3 regions of the Pseudoalteromonas sp. APC 3495 genome follow, and region 2 is predicted to be linked to each of the others. Evidence: predicted binding sites of a transcription regulator. Region 2 holds the regulator's gene; each other region holds the start of a gene.
The links. Region 2 encodes sigma-54, which starts transcription at its own class of promoters, with help from an activator protein. Its sites were predicted from a motif close to GTTGGCACGNNNNTNGNNT; they were not measured.
Positions count from the first base shown of each region.

Region 1: flgJ (flagellar assembly peptidoglycan hydrolase FlgJ) is a predicted target of sigma-54. The motif match lies at 1,217-1,235, and genes of this name have one in related genera.
Region 3: glnA (glutamate--ammonia ligase) is a predicted target of sigma-54. The motif match lies at 1,054-1,072, and genes of this name have one in related genera.

Region 1 is NZ_JASDDA010000017.1:15,080-17,291, forward strand. Features, by position in the region: gene flgH (flagellar basal body L-ring protein FlgH) at 1-29, shown strand, start outside; gene QL984_RS08920 (flagellar basal body P-ring protein FlgI) at 42-1,136, shown strand; gene flgJ (flagellar assembly peptidoglycan hydrolase FlgJ) at 1,273-2,212, shown strand, end outside.
Region 2 is NZ_JASDDA010000009.1:34,144-36,355, forward strand. Features, by position in the region: gene lptB (LPS export ABC transporter ATP-binding protein) at 1-177, shown strand, start outside; gene QL984_RS05570 (RNA polymerase factor sigma-54) at 559-2,058, shown strand; gene hpf (ribosome hibernation promoting factor) at 2,085-2,212, shown strand, end outside.
Region 3 is NZ_JASDDA010000016.1:20,375-22,586, reverse strand. Features, by position in the region: gene glnA (glutamate--ammonia ligase) at 1-998, opposite strand, end outside; gene typA (translational GTPase TypA) at 1,507-2,212, shown strand, end outside.

The DNA.
Region 1 (2,212 bases), on a different contig from region 2:
TCTTTAGTAGCTCATTGTTTCCTTTTTAGAGGACATTCGACATGAATGGTTTTAAAGTTTTTTGTTTTATGGTGCTACTAGGCTGGCAATTTACTGCCAGTGCTGAGCGAATTAAAGATGTGTCTATGGTCGAAGGGGTGCGCTCAAACCAATTAGTGGGCTATGGATTGGTTGTTGGTTTACCGGGTACCGGTGAGCAAAGCCGTTTTACCGAACAAAGTTTTAAAGGCATGCTCAATAGTTTTGGTATTACGTTACCTTCTAGTTTAAAGCCAAAAATTAAAAATGTTGCAGCGGTTGCTGTTCATGCTGAACTCCCTCCATTTAGAAAGCCAGGGCAAACCATAGATATAACCGTGTCATCAATTGGCAGTGCAGGCAGCCTGCGCGGTGGTACATTATTACAAACATTCCTAAAAGGGGTTGATGGTAATGTTTACGCCATCGCTCAAGGCAGTTTAATTGTAGGTGGCTTAGGCGCTGAAGGCCTTGATGGTAGTCGCGTTGTGATTAATACGCCAACGGTAGGACGCGTACCAAATGGTGCCACGGTTGAACGTGCTGTTAAAAGCCCATTTATGCAAAACGACTATATTACCTTTAATTTAAACCGCCCTGATTTTACTACTGCTAAACGTTTAGAGAAAACCATAAATGATTTAATCGGCCCAAATAGCGCTCAAGCACTCGATGCAGCTTCTATTCGCGTTATTGCACCTCGTGATGCCTCGCAACGTGTATCGTATTTATCAACTCTTGAAAACTTAGAGTTTAAGCCTGCGGATACTTCGGCAAAAATAATTGTTAACTCACGTACCGGCACTATAGTTATTGGAAAAAATGTAAAATTACAACCTGCGGCAATTACACATGGTGGCCTTACTGTGACCATTGCTGAGCAACAAAATGTGGCGCAGCCAAATCCTCTAGCTGAGGGGGAAACAGTGGTTACCCAACAAAGTATTATTGACGTTAATCAAGATGATTCACGTGCTTTTGTATTTGACCCAGGTGTAAGCCTTGATGATTTAGTTCGTGCTATTAATGAAGTTGGCGCTGCCCCTGGCGATTTAATGGCGATTCTTGAAGCACTTAAAGAAGCCGGTGCAATTAACGGTCAGCTTGTTGTAATTTAGTTTTATAAGATTCTAGACCCTAAGCCCTAGGGTCTTTAACCCTTAACCTTTCATCCTTAACCTTTCATCGCTACTCTTCTTTTGGCTCAATTATTGCATTTAACTAGGTATTATTAATTATTGTGTCAAAAAGCTGATGGAAACAAATCATCTAGATAAGCAAAACTTTTTTGATTTAGGCAACTTAGACTCTTTGCGTCGAGATGCTTTAAACAGCGGTGATGCATCAACCGATGCATCTAAAGCGGCGTTAAAAAAAGCGGCGGCACAATTTGAAGCTATCTTCACCCAAATGCTACTGAAAAGTATGCGTAAAGCCAATGAGGCTTTTGAAGACAAAGAAAGCCCATTTAATGCAAGTGGCGTGAAGTTTTTTGAAGAAATGCACGACCAACAGATGGCTACAGAGCTTTCATCAAATGGCTCTTTAGGTCTTGCAGATTTAATTGTGCAGCAACTATCGCCAGATGGAAAAAACTTTATGCCAGGCTCTGTTCTTCGTACAACGTCAGATTTCTTTAGTGACCAACGTGCGGGTAGCACCTTACCTCATCAAGAAAACCAAAAGGTCACTGAAAAAGTGCCGCTCGTTGATTCAACTGAAAAAAGCGAACAAAACATAGCGTCTGGCACATTTGAAAATGCTGAGGAATTTGTAAGCACCGTATGGGAACACGCAAAAACAGCGGCTAAGAAAATTGGTTTAAATCCGGCGGTTATGGTTGCGCAAGCAGCATTAGAGACTGGTTGGGGTAAACATATTATCAGTAAAGGTGATGGCAATAGCTCAAATAATTTATTCAATATAAAGTCAGATAAAAGTTGGCAGGGCGAAAAAGCCAGTAAGGTCACTTTAGAGTTTGAGCAAGGCGCTGCAGTTAAAAAGCAAGCAAGCTTTAGAGCGTATGACTCAATAAAAGATAGCGTGAATGATTTTGTGGATTTTTTAACACAGAACCCTCGCTATCAAGATGCATTAAACAATACAGCAAAGCCGCACAAATTTTTAGACTCTTTACAGCAAGCCGGTTATGCAACCGACCCTAACTATGCAGACAAAATAAAAAGAGTGCTTA
Region 2 (2,212 bases):
AAAAACCGTGGCATTGGCGTACTTATTACAGACCATAACGTGCGCGAAACACTTGATGTTTGTGAAAAAGCCTACATAGTTTCTCATGGGGAGTTAATTGCATCAGGCACTCCTGAATACGTATTAAACGATAAAACAGTACGCGATGTTTATTTGGGCGAGCAGTTCAAGCTCTAATATGTGTGTTATTCCACTAAGCATCTGCTAAGATTAATCATACTTAGGTCTGTTGACCTTTCAAGGTTGAATTTGCAGCAGTCTGTTTGGTATTTAGGCAAGGCAGAGCCTATGTGGTGTGGTATTCCCCATAAATAGGCGATAACGCAGCATCAATGCCAAACAGGCGCTGCCCTTCGGGTTCTGCCTAGGGACGATTTACTCTTTGTTGCCTACATGGATGTAGGTAAGGAGCGTGAGCAGGACGCGGAAGCTTTGCTCGGTTTTGACTTAGCCCACTAGGTTACAAACCTCGCGCCGCAATTAAACCGCCCCTAGTTTGAACAAATTTTAATCCGTAAAGGTCAACAGACCGTAATTTAAAAGGATTGTTAGAGATAAATGAGGCAATCATTACAGCTGCGCATGGGCCAGCAACTTACAATGACTCCACAGTTGCAACAAGCAATTCGCTTATTGCAACTCAGTACATTGGATCTCCAGCAAGAAATTCAAGAAGCGCTCGATAGCAACCCCTTGCTTGAAGTTGAAGAACACGATTACAGCGAAGACACTGCAGGTAAAAACGAACAAAAAGCCGATAACGATGACTTAACGCTAAGTGCCTCAGCTGACGATAAACCTAGCGAGGATGAGCAAGATAGCGGCGAAGCAATGACCAAAGACACCATTAGCGATGATATGGCTATGGATGTTACTTGGGATGAATATATGAGCGCTGCGCCTGCCTCTTCATCGGGCCCAATGCCAGAAGATGAATCTATTTATCAAGGCTCTTCGACTGAAACGCTGCATGAGTATTTAATGTGGCAACTTCAACTGACGCCGTTTAGTCCTACCGATGAAGCGATAGCTATTGCAATTGTAGAAGCTGTGGACGACTCAGGGATTCTAACCCTTAGCTGTGAAGAAATATTAGAAAGCTTTAACCAAGAAAACGACGGCGAAGATGAAGTTGAACTTGACGAAATAGAAGCGGTACTAAAGCGTATTCAACTATTTGATCCAGTGGGAATAGCCGCGCGTAGTTTACAAGAGTGCTTGTGTATTCAGCTAAATCAATTTGATAAAGACACACCTTTTTTAAACGAAACAAAAATGATCTTAACCGATCATATTGATTTACTTGCTGCACGTGACTATCGCACGTTGATGAAAAAAACAAAGCTTAAAGAAGATGAGCTTAAAGAAATCATGACGTTGATTCATACGCTCAGCCCAAAACCGGCAGACACTATTGTTAGAGAAGAGTCTGAATACGTTATTCCTGATGTGTCGGTTAAAAAAGTTAAAGGTCGTTGGGTAGTTGAATTAAACCCAGATAGCATGCCTAAGATCAGAGTAAATAGCCAATATGCAGCTATGTCGCGTACGGTTAAATCAAGTGGTGATAGCCAGTTTATTCGCTCGCACTTACAAGAGGCTAAATGGTTTATAAAAAGCTTAGAAAGTAGAAATGACACGCTACTTAAAGTAACCAACTGTATTGTGCAACAGCAACAGGCCTTTTTTGAACACGGTCCTGAGGCTATGAAGCCTATGGTGCTTAACGATGTGGCTGAAATGGTGGAAATGCACGAGTCGACTATATCGCGTGTTACTACGCAAAAATACATGCATACACCACGTGGCATTTTTGAGCTTAAATATTTCTTTTCAAGCCATGTAAGTACTGAAAATGGTGGCGAATGTTCATCAACAGCAATACGTGCATTAATTAAAAAATTAATCGCTGCAGAAAACTCAGCTAAACCATTGAGTGATAGTAAAATTGCAGATATATTGGCAGAGCAAGGAATTAAAGTAGCGAGGAGAACCATTGCAAAATATCGCGAATCTCTAGCTATTCCCCCGTCTAATCAACGTAAAAGTTTGATTTAAGGCGTACAACAAAGAGGAAAATGTTTATGCAACTGAATTTAACTGGTCGCCATGTAGATATTACCGACTCGCTTAGAGACTACGTAAATAGTAAATTTTCGAAGTTACAGAGGCACACTGATCACATAACGAATGTGCACGTTATTCTCGATGT
Region 3 (2,212 bases), on a different contig from region 2:
GCAAGCATTACCGGTGCTTCAAAACCAGGTACTAAACGTTTGTACGAGTTAGTTGACGCGTTAGCAAAAGCGTTGATCGCTTTAGCATGTTTGATAATACCGCCAATGTAGTAAAGTGCATCTTCAGAAAGTCCGCCGTATTTATCACCTGCGAATAAGTTTACGCCATCTTTTGCTAAAGACTGGTGACAGTGCATACCAGAACCGTTATCACCAACAACCGGCTTAGGCATAAACGTTGCCGTTTTACCGTAAAGGTGAGCCATGTTGTGGATAACATATTTCATTTCTTGGATTTCATCGGCTTTTAACACCATAGTGTTAAAGCGCGTTGCAATTTCGTTTTGACCGGCAGTCGCCACTTCGTGGTGATGCGCTTCAACAACTTGACCCATTTCTTCTAAAACTAGGCACGTTGCAGAACGCCAATCTTGGAAATCATCAACAGGTGCAACTGGGAAGTAACCGCCTTTAACAGCTGGGCGATGGCCTGTGTTGCCATCTGCATATTCTTTATCTGAGTTCCAAGCTGCTTGCTTAGAATCAATTTTGTACATTGAACCAGACATGTCAGATTTGTATTTAACGTCGTCAAATACGAAAAACTCTGGTTCTGGGCCAAATAAAACAGTGTCAGCAATACCCGTAGAGCGCATGTACTCTTCAGCGCGCTTAGCAACTGAGCGAGGGTCGCGTTCGTAACCTTGTAATGTAGAAGGTTCAACCACGTCACAACGAACGATTAGGGTTGTTTCTTCTGTGAAAGGGTCAAGTTTAATTGAATCTGCATCTGGTAGTAACACCATGTCTGATTCGTTGATGCCTTTCCAGCCAGCAATTGAAGAACCGTCAAACATCTTTCCATCTTCAAAAAAGTCTTCATCAACTTGATGATGAGGAATAGAAACATGTTGCTCTTTACCTTTTGTGTCAGTAAAGCGTAAATCAATGAACTTAACGTCATTTTCTTTAATAAAATCTAAAACCGATTGTGACATGTGTCCTCCAACTATTGGGTTTTATTATTGCTGCTTAGATACGTTGAATATCTACAAGCTGATTTTGTGCCACTATTATAATTATTTGTTTTTTATGTAAAAAAATATAAATAAAATAAAGGTGATATAGATTGAGCACCATCTTAGTGCGTAATTTTTCCAAAATGGTGCAATATTTACAAAGCAATAATTGCTTGTAAATTAATCACCTTAGACTAGCACAAAGAAAATGCAAAATACGCAGTAAAGTCGCTTTAAATTAACCCAAAACCATCTTTTTATATAAATATCTAAAAATTAATCATCATAATTAATTATTTTAAAACAATGGGTTAATTATTTTATTGAGAAAGTTTGAAATTTTATTTTGGATAAACTTTCATCCATTCCATTTATAGGGGATAATATGCGCCCTTTTAAATCCTATGCTGGGACATCTCGTGAAAGCGCAGGTGAGAACGTATAGCCCCTGCAGGATCAATGAGATTCAATTTCTCTGAGTGAATATATGAGCATCGAAAAGTTAAGAAATATAGCAATTATCGCCCACGTTGACCACGGTAAAACAACACTGGTTGATAAACTACTTGAGCAATCAGGTACATTAGAAACACGCGGCGGTAATGAAGAGCGCGTGATGGATTCAAACGACATTGAAAAAGAACGTGGTATTACCATTTTAGCGAAAAACACCGCTATCTCATGGAATGATTACCATATCAATATCGTAGATACTCCTGGACACGCCGACTTCGGTGGTGAAGTTGAACGCGTACTTTCGATGGCTGACTCAGTATTACTACTTGTTGATGCTCAGGAAGGTCCAATGCCACAAACGCGTTTCGTAACGCAAAAGGCATTCGCGCAAGGCTTAAAGCCAATCGTTGTTATCAATAAAATTGATAAGCCAGGTGCTCGCCCTGATTGGGTTATGGATCAAATCTTTGATTTATTCGACAACCTAGGCGCAACTGATGAACAGTTAGACTTTAAAGTAATCTACGCATCAGCAATCAATGGTTGGGCTACATTAGATTTAGACGAAGCATCTGATAACATGGAACCTATGTTCAAGATGATCGTTGACGAAGTATCACCACCGGATGCAGATCCTGAAGGTGACTTCCAAATGCAGATCTCACAGCTTGATTACAACTCTTATAAAGGTGTAATTGGCATTGGTCGTATCAAACGCGGTTCAGTTGTACCTAACC